2 linked regions of the Actinoallomurus bryophytorum genome follow. The protein of the gene in region 1 interacts with the protein of each later gene in a pairwise test. Links are inferred from orthologs where the notes say so. Each region holds a gene or a part of one and is shown on either strand. Other genes may lie near its edges.

Region 1 (5,750 bases):
CCGGCACGTCGCCGAACGCCTCGGCCGTACGGGACCTGCTGACCGGCCACGTGGCGGCCAACCCGGACCTGACCGCGGCCGCGCTCCCCGGCCTCCCGCCGGAAGTGCGGGAGGCGATCGAGCGCCTGCACGAGGACCGGACCGCCGGAAAGCCGGACCGGGTGGAGGACGCGCCCGCCGCCGTACTGCCCCCGCTCCTCGCCACCCCGCCGTGGACGCGGCGTCCCAAGGCGGTGAAACCGGTCGTCATCACCGGCCTGGAACCACCGTCCGAGGCCGCCGTCACCTGGGTGGAGGGCAGCCGGGAGGAGTGGTCCAACGGCGCCTCGGACTACTTCCACCTGCGCGAGAATGACTGGCCGGCCGTGATCCGCCGATACCAGGACCGCGAGTTGAACTACATGTGGGAGGTCGCCCTCTTCGTCAACGGCCCGCAGGACCTGCTCCGCCCGCTCGTCCCCGGCTGGAGGCCATCACCCCTCTACGGCTCCGAGGTGTGGATGAAGACGGTCATCGCCAGGTTCGAGCTCGACGCTCTGCCGACGGTGCTCGACATCGCCGCCCAGGACAACCCGGCGGTCTGCGGCGTGCTGTTGCTGCCCTTCTTCGACGCCCGTGTGGCCCGGTTGATGGCCGACTGGCTCGCCCGGCTGAAGTCCGTGCGCAGGACCGCGACCACCTGGTTCGCCTGGCACGGCGTCGCCGCGGTCCGGCTGCTGGTGCCCGACGCGGTAGGGACGGTAGGCCCGCCACGGACGGGCGCGGAGGCGGCGCTGCGACACGTCGCCTCGGTGCACGGCGACCAGGCCGTCATCGAGGTGGCGCGCGAGTACGGCGACGAGGCCGCGACGGTCGTCGCCGCGCTGCTCGCCGCCGACCCGCTCGAGAACCTCCCGGCCCGGCTGCCCAAGCCGGGTTCATGGCTGGAACCGTCGCGGTTGCCCCAGGTGCTGCTCGGCGACCGCACCCGGGCGCTGCCGCCGGAGGCCGCCGGCCACATCCTCACGATGCTGAGCATCTCCCGTCCCGGCATGGAGTACGCGGGTCTGGAGACCGTCCGTGAGACCTGCGACCGCGCCTCGCTCGCGGAGTTCGGCTGGGCGGTGTTCCTGCAGTGGCAGGCCGGGGGCATGCCGGCCAAGGACGGCTGGGCGCTCACCGGGCTCGGGTGGATCGGTGACGACGAGACCGTGCGACGGCTCACGCCGGTCATCCACGCCTGGCCAGGGGAGGGCGGTCACTCGAAGGCGGTCGCGGGCCTTGACGTGCTCGCCGCGATCGGCACCGAGATCGCGCTGATGCACCTGAACGGGATCGCCCAGCGGATCAAGTTCAAGGGCCTCAAGGAGCAGGCGCGGTCGAAGATCCAGGAGGTCGCCGACGGCCTCGGGCTGACCCCTGAGCAGCTCGCGGACCGGCTCGTTCCGGACTTCGGGCTGGACGAGGACGGCAGCATGGTCCTGGACTACGGGCCGCGCCGCTTCGTGGTCGGCTTCGACGAGCAGCTCAAGCCCTACGTTCTGGATGAGGGCGGCAAGCGCCGCAAGGCCCTCCCCGCTCCCGGCGCCCGTGACGACGCGGGGCCGGCGACTGCGGCGCGCAAACGGTTCGCCGACCTGAAGAAGGACGTACGCACGGTCGCCGGTGACCTCATCCGGCGGCTGGAGACGGCCCTGGTGGAGCGGCGCGACTGGTCGGTCGCCGAGTTCACCGACCTGTTCGTGCGTCATCCTCTGACCTGGCACGTCGCCCGGCGTCTGGTCTGGCTGAGTGACGGCACGGCGTTCCGCGTCGCCGAGGACCGTACTCTCGCCGACGTCGAGGACAGGGCGCTGGCGCCACCCGACGGCGCCCGGGTACGCCTGGCCCACCCGCTCGACCTCGCCGGCTCGCTCGACGCCTGGTCGGAGGTGTTCGCCGACTACGAGATCCTTCAGCCGTTCCCGCAGCTCGGCCGGGCCGTGTACGTACTGACCGACGAAGAGCGGGCCGGTTCACGCCTCACGCGGTTCGAAGGCGTCACCGTGACGACGGGCAAGGTGCTCGGGCTGGAGCGGCACGGCTGGGCGCGCGAATCCCCCCAGGACGCCGGCATACAGGGGTCGATCTCACGTGCGGCCGGTGAGGGACGCTTCGTCGTGATCGGCCTGGACCCGGGCATCGCGGTGGGGTCCCCGGAGATCTTCCCCGAGCACGAACTCCATTCGATCCAGATCTCGGATCATCCGGACGGCTGGGGGCGCCGCGACGCGAACCCGGTCCGCTTCGGGGACCTCGACCCCGTGGCGGCCTCCGAGGTCATCGCCGACCTGACCGAGCTGACCAGCTGAACCATGTCCAGGAGCATCTGAATGACAGAAGAGAACCTCCAGCGGCCACCCGCCGAGATCCGGTACGCCGACGAGCTGGCCAGGCTGCGGGAGACGGACAAGGGCAACCGCCCGCCCGGCTGGTGGCTCAGCCTGGAGGCGGCCCGCCGGTTCATCGTCGGCGACGAACGACAGGGGATCCGGCGCAAGTTCGTCGGGGACCCGTCGCTGATCGACCGTGCGCTCGTGAGCCTGGCCACGAGCCGTGGCCTGCTGCTGGTCGGCGAGCCGGGTACCGCCAAGTCGCTGCTGTCCGAGCTCATCGCCGCCGCGGTCAGCGGCACCTCGACGCTCACCATCCAGGGCGGCGCGGCCACCACCGAGGACCAGATCAAGTACTCCTGGAACTACGCGCTGCTCGTCTCCGAGGGGCCGTCACCACGGTCGCTGGTGCCCGCCCCGATGCTGCGCGGGATGGAAGAAGGCAAGATCGTCCGCTTCGAGGAGATCACCCGCTGCCCGCTGGAGGTGCAGGACTCGCTGCTGTCGCTGCTGTCCGAGCGGGTGGTCGCGATCCCCGAGCTCGGCGACGCGAACGGCATGGTCTTCGCCCGCCAGGGCTTCAACGTGATCGCCACCGCCAACACCCGCGACCGCGGAGTGAACGAGATGAGCGCGGCGCTGAAGCGCAGGTTCAACTTCGAGACGGTCTTCCCCATCGCGGACTTCGCCACCGAGCTGGACCTCGTCGAGGCCGAGGCGCGCGGGCTGCTGGAGAGCTCGGGCGTCACCGTGCCGCCACGGCGTGACGTCCTGGAGGTGCTGGTCGCGACCTTCCGTGAGCTGCGGGCGGGAATGACCGCGGACGGCGGGTCCATGGACCGGCTGTCGGCCGTGATGAGCACCGCCGAGACCGTGTCGGTCGCGCACGCGGTCGGGCTGCGCGGCTGGTTCCTGCGCGGCGAGGCGGGCACGGCGGCCGACATCGTCGCCTGCCTGGCGGGCACGGCGGCCAAGGACGACGCCGAGGACCTTGCCCGGCTGCGCCGCTACCTCGAACAGCAGGCGCCGCGAAGGCGCGGCGAGCAGTGGAAGGCCCTGCACGACGCCCGGCACCTGCTCCCCGGCTGATGCCCGCTCATCTCATCGGGGTCCGCCACCACAGCCCCGCGTGCGCCCGGCTCGTCGGCCGGACCATAGAGTCGCTGCGCCCGGCGTACGTGCTGGTCGAGGGGCCGGCCGACATCAACGACCGGCTGGACGAGCTGCTGCTCGGCCACGAGCTGCCGATCGCGGTCTTCAGCCACTACCGGGACGAGGACCGCTCGCACCTGTCGTGGGCCCCGTTCTGTGAGTACTCACCCGAATGGGTCGCGATCACGGCGGGCCGCTCCTGCGGCGCCGAGGTACGCCTCATCGACCTGCCGGCCTGGCATCCGGCCCTCGCCGGCCGCCGTAACCGGTACGCCGACGCGGAGCAGCGCTATGCCGACGCGGCCGAGCGGCTGTGCCGGGCGTTCGCCGTGGACAACGTGGACGCCCTGTGGGACCGCCTGGTCGAGGTCGAGCCGGACGACGGGCTGGAGGAGCGGCTGGCCACCTACTTCGACCTCGTACGCGGCGACTCCGCGGCGGGCGAGGAGGACACCGCACGCGAGGAGTACATGGCCGGATGGGTGCGCGCGGCGGTCGCGGACGCCGGGGACCGGCCGGTCGTGGTCGTGACCGGCGGCTTCCACCGGCCCGCCATCCTCGCGCTGACGGAGCGACCGGCCGTGGGGGACTCGCCGGAGCCCTCCTGGCCGGAGGTCCCGCGGCCGCTGGAGGGTTCGGTGGCCGGGAGCTATCTGGTGCCCTACTCGTTCCGGCGGCTGGACGCCTTCTCGGGCTACCGGTCGGGCATGCCCTCGCCGGAGTACTACCAGCGGCTGTGGGCGCAGGGTGCCAAGGCCGCCGCCGACGGGCTGGTCGAGGCGGTCGCCACCCGGCTCCGCGGACGCGGGCAGAGCGTGTCGACCGCGGATCTGATCGCGGCGCGCACACTCTCGGAGGGGCTGGCCCGGTTGCGCGGTCACCCGCATCCGGCCCGTACCGACATCCTCGACGGGCTGGTCAGCGCGCTCGTCTCGGACGACCTGGACCAGCCGCTGCCGTGGACCCGCCGCGCCTCGCTCGCTCCCGGTGCGCATCCCGTCGTCGTGGAGATGGTGGCCGCGCTGAGCGGCGACCGGGTGGGCCGTCTGCATCCGGGCACACCCGCTCCGCCGCTCGTCCACGACGTGGACGCGGAGCTGCTACGCCTGGGTCTCGACCGCGAGGGTGAGGTCGACCTGGACCTCACCCTCGCCGGTGACCTGGACCGCAGCCATGCCCTGCACCGGCTCGTCGCGCTGGGCGTGCCCGGGTTCGAGCGTCGGTCGGGGCCGTCGTCCGGGGCGGACCCGGTGCTCGACGAGCAGTGGGTGCTCACCGCCCACGACGCGAGGGTGGCCGCCCTGATCGAGGCGGGAGCCTACGGCGGCACCCTCCGCGACGCCGCGGCCGCCGTGCTCGCCGAACGCATCGCCGAGGCAGGGACCGAGCCCGGACGGCTCGCCGGGGTGCTGTTCGCGGCCGCCCTGTGCGGGATCACGGATCTGCCCGAGCGGATCGCCGAACTGATCGCGGCCGGCATCGCCGGCGCGCGCGAGCCGGGCCCGCTGGGTGAGGCGCTGGCCATGGTGCTCGGACTCTGGCGGCACGACCGGGTCCTGGGGACCGCGAACAGCCCGATGTACGCCACGGTCATCGACGGCGCGGTCACCCGTCTGCTGTGGCTCGCCGAAGGCATCCACGGCGGCCCCGCTCCGGCCGACCGGGCCAGGCTCCATGCGCTCACCGCGACCAGGGACGCGTTGCTGCACGCGCCCGAGGTGCTCACGACCGGGCGGGACGTCGCGCTGGACGTGATGGCGCGCATCGGCGCCGACCGTACGGCGCCGCCGGACCTGCGCGGTGCGGCCTTCGGGTTCGGGTGGTCGCTCGGCGCGTCCGGCGATCCGGTACGCGCCCTGCGCGGCGTGGCCGGCGCGGACACGCTCGGCGACTGGCTCTCCGGGCTGTTCGCGCTGGCCAGAGACGAGGTGCTGGCAGGCACCTCCGGCGTGCTGGAGGTGCTCGACGACCTCATCACCTCGATGCCGGAGTTCCTGCCCGGGCTGCCCGCGCTCCGCCAGGCCTTCGGGTACTTCCCGCCGCGCGAACGGCAGCTGATCGCCCAGCGGTTGCTGGAGCGCCGTGACCTGACCGGATCGGCCCGCGCCCTGCTCCGTACGACGGCGGACCCGCTGTTGATCGCCGAGGCACAGCTGCTGGAAGAGAAGGTGAGCCGGCTGCTCACCAGGGAGGGGCTTCGCCCATGACGGATCCGGGGCTCGAACGCTGGCGGCTCGTCCTCGGCGC
Region 2 (4,707 bases), 790 kb from region 1 along the record:
CGCTCTCCGCGAGCGCGCGCAGGGACGCCGGGTCGTCCAGGCGTGCGAGGTGGGCGCGGGAGCCGAGCTCGCCGGCCATCGCCCGCAGCGCCGCGTCGTCGCGTCCCGCCAGCACGACCTCCTGGCCCCGTGAGAGCAGCTCGGCGGCCACGAGGCGTCCGGTGTGCCCGTTCGCGCCGTAGATTGCGATGGGTGGTGCGGTCATGGCCATTCCACTTCCATACCGTGAGTATGTAACTTGGGATACGAACGTATGTTCGACCCCAATGTCCTGTCAAGGGGGGACGAGATGGCTCGCCGTACTCAGGCCGAGCGTTCGGACGCGACGTCGTCCAAGCTCGTCTCCGCGGCGCGGGATCTCTTCGGCCGGGACGGCTACGCCGCCACCTCGATCGAGACGGTCGCCGCGGCGGCCGGAGTGACCAAGGGCGCGGCCTACCACCACTTCGGCAACAAGGCGGCGCTGTTCCGGCGAGTCTTCATCCACGAGCAGCGGCAGATCTCCGCCGCGCTCGAGCGTGCCGCCGGTGAGGAACCCGACTCCTGGTCCGCGCTGGTGCGAGGCTGCCGGACCTTCCTCGGACACTGCCTCGACCCGGCCTTCCGCCGGATCGTGCTGCTGGACGGCCCGTCCGTCCTCGGCTGGGAGGCGGTACGCGAGATCGAGTACGCGCACACCCTCCGGGTCCTGACCGAGGGCATACGCGCCGCCGCGGTGGACGGCAACGTCATCGACGGAGACCTGACCGCCCGGTCCCAGCTGATCTTCGGCGCACTGTGCGAGGCGGGAATGCTCCTCGCCCGATCCGACGACCCCGCCCGCGCACTCCCGGTCGTGGCCGCCGAGGCGGAACTCCTGCTGAGCTCCCTGGCCCGCACACCGGACCGACCGGCATGAGAGCCCGACGCGGCTCGTGGGTTGGGGCCGGTAGTGCCGGGTGGGTGTCGTGGCGATAATGGCGAGGTGCCGCAGCTCACTGGTCCGGTCGTCGTGCCCGGTAGTCTCGCGCGGTCGTGTCAGCCGGTTCTGGAATCGGGAGATCTCGTGCTGCGGCCCTGGCAGGCCGCGGACGCGCCCGCTGTCGCGCAGGCTTACTCCGATCCGGGCATCCGGCGCTGGCACGTGCGGTCGATGACCGAGGATGAGGCCCGGGCGTGGATCGACTCGTGGCCTGGCCGATGGGCTGGGGAGAGTGGGGGCGGCTGGGCCATCGCGGGTACTTCCGGTCTGCTCGGACAGATCAGCCTGCGCCGGCTGAACCTCCCCGATGGCAGCGGGGAAGTGTCCTACTGGGTCCTACCCGCGGCGCGCGGCCGGCGCGTGGCGACGCGGGCTCTGTGCGCGCTGAGCACGTGGGCCTTCGAACAGCTCCGGCTTCACCGGGTCGAACTCGCGCACTCGACGCTGAACTCGGCCTCCTGCCGCGTCGCGGTCAACGCCGGCTACACGCACGAAGGGACGAAACGAGGCGAGGGATTGCACGCCGACGGCTGGCACGACATGCACCTGCACGCCCGCCTGAACGACGATCCCCACCCCCACGTCTGACACTCCGCCGGCCGTTTCAGGGAAGCCCCCCGGACCCGGTGGTGAGAACGGTCGTGTCGTTCAGTGCAGGTTCGCCAGACGGGTGGTTCCGATGTGGTCGAAGGCGATCAGTGTTCTGGCGACGGGTGCAATGGTGTGGGCTCGTGCGGTCCACATCTCACTCATGTAGCAACGCCACCGCCACCAAAGGTGAAACACAAAACGGCGCCGCCGTCCACCGCTCCAACGAGCCATGGAAGAACAACGCCGTCAAACCAACAAAAGTGCTCTCAACCGACCCCAGCCCACCGGGGGGCGTGGGGGGCGAAGCCCCCCACATCGGGGGTTCCAGGGGGTCGCCCCCTGGGCCAACATGAAAGCGACGCCCCAAGCCCGAAAGGGCATAGGGCGTCCAAGTCGCGTGGAGCTATGGGGATTCGAACCCCAGACCTCCTCCATGCCATGGAGGCGCGCTACCAACTGCGCCATAGCCCCGCACGTCAATCAGGTGTCCCTGCGACGCCCCGCCAGTGTATCGGACCTGACGACCAGACCTGTAATCGCGAACCGGCTCAGGTGTCACTCGCGGCACGGTCGTCACTGAGTACCGGTTCGGGCAGAGTGCCCGCGTTGTGCTCGACCAGGCGCCAGCCCAGGCGGCCCTCTTCCAGCACGGACCAGGAGCAGTTGGACAGGCCGCCGAAGCGGCCCCACAGCTCCTCCGGGAAGCCCAGCCAGTTCAGCATGCCGATGCGCACGGCGGCGCCGTGGCTCACGACGACGAGCGGGCCGCCGTCAGGGAGGTGTTCGAGTGCGCGCTCCAGGGCCTCGGCGAAGCGCTTGGCGACCTCCTCCGCGGTCTCGCCGCCCGGCGGCTGCCAGATGGCGTGCTCTCCCGGGTATCGGGCGCGGATCTCCTGGTTGGTGAGGCCCTCCCAGGCTCCGCCGCCGCGCTCGATCAGGTCGGGGTCGTGGGTCACGGTCAGGCCGGTGACCTCGCTCAGCGCCTGTGCGGTCGCGGCCGCGCGCCGCAGCGGCGACGAGACGATCGCGGTCGGGGCCAGGGCGGCCAGGAGCCGCGCGGAGCGTGCCGCCTGTTCGACGCCCGTCTCGTCGAGCGGGATGTCGGTCGTGCCCTGGAAACGGCGCTCGACGTTCCAGGTGGTCTGACCGTGGCGCCAGAGCACGATCTTGCGTGACTTGCTCATCGGCCCATCTCCGCGCGAACACGGCGTACGCGACGCCTCCGGCCGGCCCCCGATGCCACCACAGCTCGACCTCCACGTCGCTTGTTCATCGACCCGCTCCGGGCCCGCACATCCGCACGCACGTGCCCGGGCCGTACGGCGCCGAGGTGTGCCGGGACGATCGCCCCGGCCACGACACGCGCCCGCTCACGCGCGGCCGGCTCACTGCCCCTCTCCGGCGCGTACGCGCTGGGACGCGTGGGCGTTGATGCCGGCCGGCAGGTCCATCTCCGGGCAGTCCTTCCAGAGACGTTCCAGGGCGTAGTAGACCCGGTCCTCCTCGTGCTGGATGTGCACGATGATGTCCGCGTAGTCGAGGAGCACCCAGCGTCCCTCGCGCTCGCCCTCCCGCCGGTTGGGCTTGACGTCCGCGTCCTCGCGAAGGCGCTTTTCGATCTCGTCGACGATGGCGCGTACCTGCCGGTCGTTGGCGGCCGAGCAGAGGAGGAAGGCGTCCGTGATGATGAGCTGCTCGCTCACGTCGTAGGCGATGATGTTCTCGGCCAGCTTTTCCGCCGCGGCGTCGGCGGCGATCTGGACCAGCTGGTTGGCCCTGTCGGATGCGGTCACGATGCTGTCGTGTTCCTCCCTGCGAGGGTCTTACCGTTAGCTGTCACGATAAAGCCCTCGTTTATTGATGTACTGCACGATTCCGTCTGGCACCAAATACCACACCGGTTCCCCGGCCCGTACCCGTTCGCGGCACTCGGTCGAGGAGATCGCCAATGCGGGCACCTCGACCAGGCTCACGCCGCCACCAGGCAGGCCTGGATCGGTGAGGTTGTGGCCCGGTCGGGTACAGCCTATGAAATGCGCGAGGTTGAAGAGCTCATCCGCGTCACGCCAGGACAAGATCTCCGACAGAGCGTCGGCGCCGGTGATGAAGAACAACTCGACGTCAGGCCCGTGTATTTCGCGCATCTCCCGCAACGTGTCGATGGTGTAGGTCTTCCCGGGTCGCTCGATGTCAACGCGGCTGACCGAGAAAGCCGGGTTGGAGGCGGTCGCGATCACCGTCATCAGGTAGCGGTCCTCCGCCGCGGACGTCTTACGCCCTTCCTTCATCCACGGCTGCCCGGTCGGCACGAAGACGACCTCATCCAGGGCGAACAGGTGCGCGACCTCGCTCGCGGCCACCAGGTGCCCGTTGTGGATGGGATCGAACGTGCCACCCATGACCCCGAGGCGACGCCGCCCCCCATCGGTGCTCATGGCGCGACCCTAACCAGCGGCACCGACGAACGCGCGGCTCGCCCCCCGTGAAATCAGTGCTCGGCGGCGTTCCGCAGGTCGAGGGTCGTCTTCGCGAGCGCCGGGGCACCGCTGCCGCCCGTCTCGATCAACATGCCCACCGTGGAGGAATCGGCCCACGCGCAGGCGGTCGCCTCGCCGGCGCCGACCGATCCGGCGCCACAGCGGAGGGCGCCGCCGAGCGGCCCGGCCGGATAGTCCTCCGCGTTGTCGATCCCCATACCGAGGAACGTCGAGTCGACCTCCTTCGAGGGGGAGTTCGCCTTCAGCTCCGCGGCGAACTGCGGGCTGTCGCTCCCCACCAGGCCGACGAAGATCAGGGGGCGTGCGGTGTCGCCGTTCTTCGTGTAGATGGCGATCTTGGCCTTGGCGTACACCTCGGCGTAGCCTTCGGCCGAGTCGCCCATCGACTTGCGCATGGTCGAGGCCAGGCGGTCGGCGACGCTTCCGTTCAGCAGCCGGTAGTCGCCCACGGACTTGGGGACGACGATCGAATGCGGCACGCCCGCGTCGACCGGGGAGGTCGGTGCGCCGGAGGTCGCCGCCACCGGCTTGTCATCGCCGGAGGAGGCCACGCCCACCGCCACCGCGGCGCCGCCGAGCACCACGACCGCACCCGCGATGACGATCCCGGTGACCAGACCCTTGTTGCTCTTCTTCGGCGGCACGGCGCCCGGCCCG

Evidence for each region. The genes of interacting proteins can lie anywhere in the genome.
Region 2: the proteins of FB559_RS22435 (region 1) and rsfS interact in binary tests that used the Escherichia coli proteins (3 or more experiments, as listed by UniProt). The link is inferred for Actinoallomurus bryophytorum from one-to-one orthologs.

The regions. Positions count from the first base shown.
Region 1 is NZ_VFOZ01000001.1:4,729,530-4,735,279, forward strand. What follows is about bases 1,482-4,395. They hold FB559_RS22435 (ATP-binding protein), read left to right. Parts: upstream 1,482-2,351; coding sequence 2,352-3,440; downstream 3,441-4,395. Other genes in these bases: FB559_RS22430 (DUF4132 domain-containing protein), read left to right, coding at 1,482-2,330; FB559_RS22440 (DUF5682 family protein), read left to right, coding at 3,440-4,395. Outside these bases: more of FB559_RS22430, read left to right, coding at 1-1,481; more of FB559_RS22440, read left to right, coding at 4,396-5,710; FB559_RS22445 (VWA domain-containing protein), read left to right, coding at 5,707-5,750.
Region 2 is NZ_VFOZ01000001.1:5,517,521-5,522,227, reverse strand. What follows is about bases 1,642-4,625. They hold rsfS (ribosome silencing factor), read right to left. Parts: upstream 3,346-4,625; coding sequence 2,938-3,345; downstream 1,642-2,937. Other genes in these bases: FB559_RS25855 (hypothetical protein), read right to left, coding at 4,041-4,625; nadD (nicotinate-nucleotide adenylyltransferase), read right to left, coding at 3,382-3,987; FB559_RS25870 (histidine phosphatase family protein), read right to left, coding at 2,101-2,736. Outside these bases: FB559_RS25890 (saccharopine dehydrogenase NADP-binding domain-containing protein), read right to left, coding at 1-205; FB559_RS25885 (TetR/AcrR family transcriptional regulator), read left to right, coding at 290-898; FB559_RS25880 (GNAT family N-acetyltransferase), read left to right, coding at 965-1,549; more of FB559_RS25855, read right to left, coding at 4,626-4,707. UniProt on the Escherichia coli protein: Functions as a ribosomal silencing factor. Interacts with ribosomal protein uL14 (rplN), blocking formation of intersubunit bridge B8.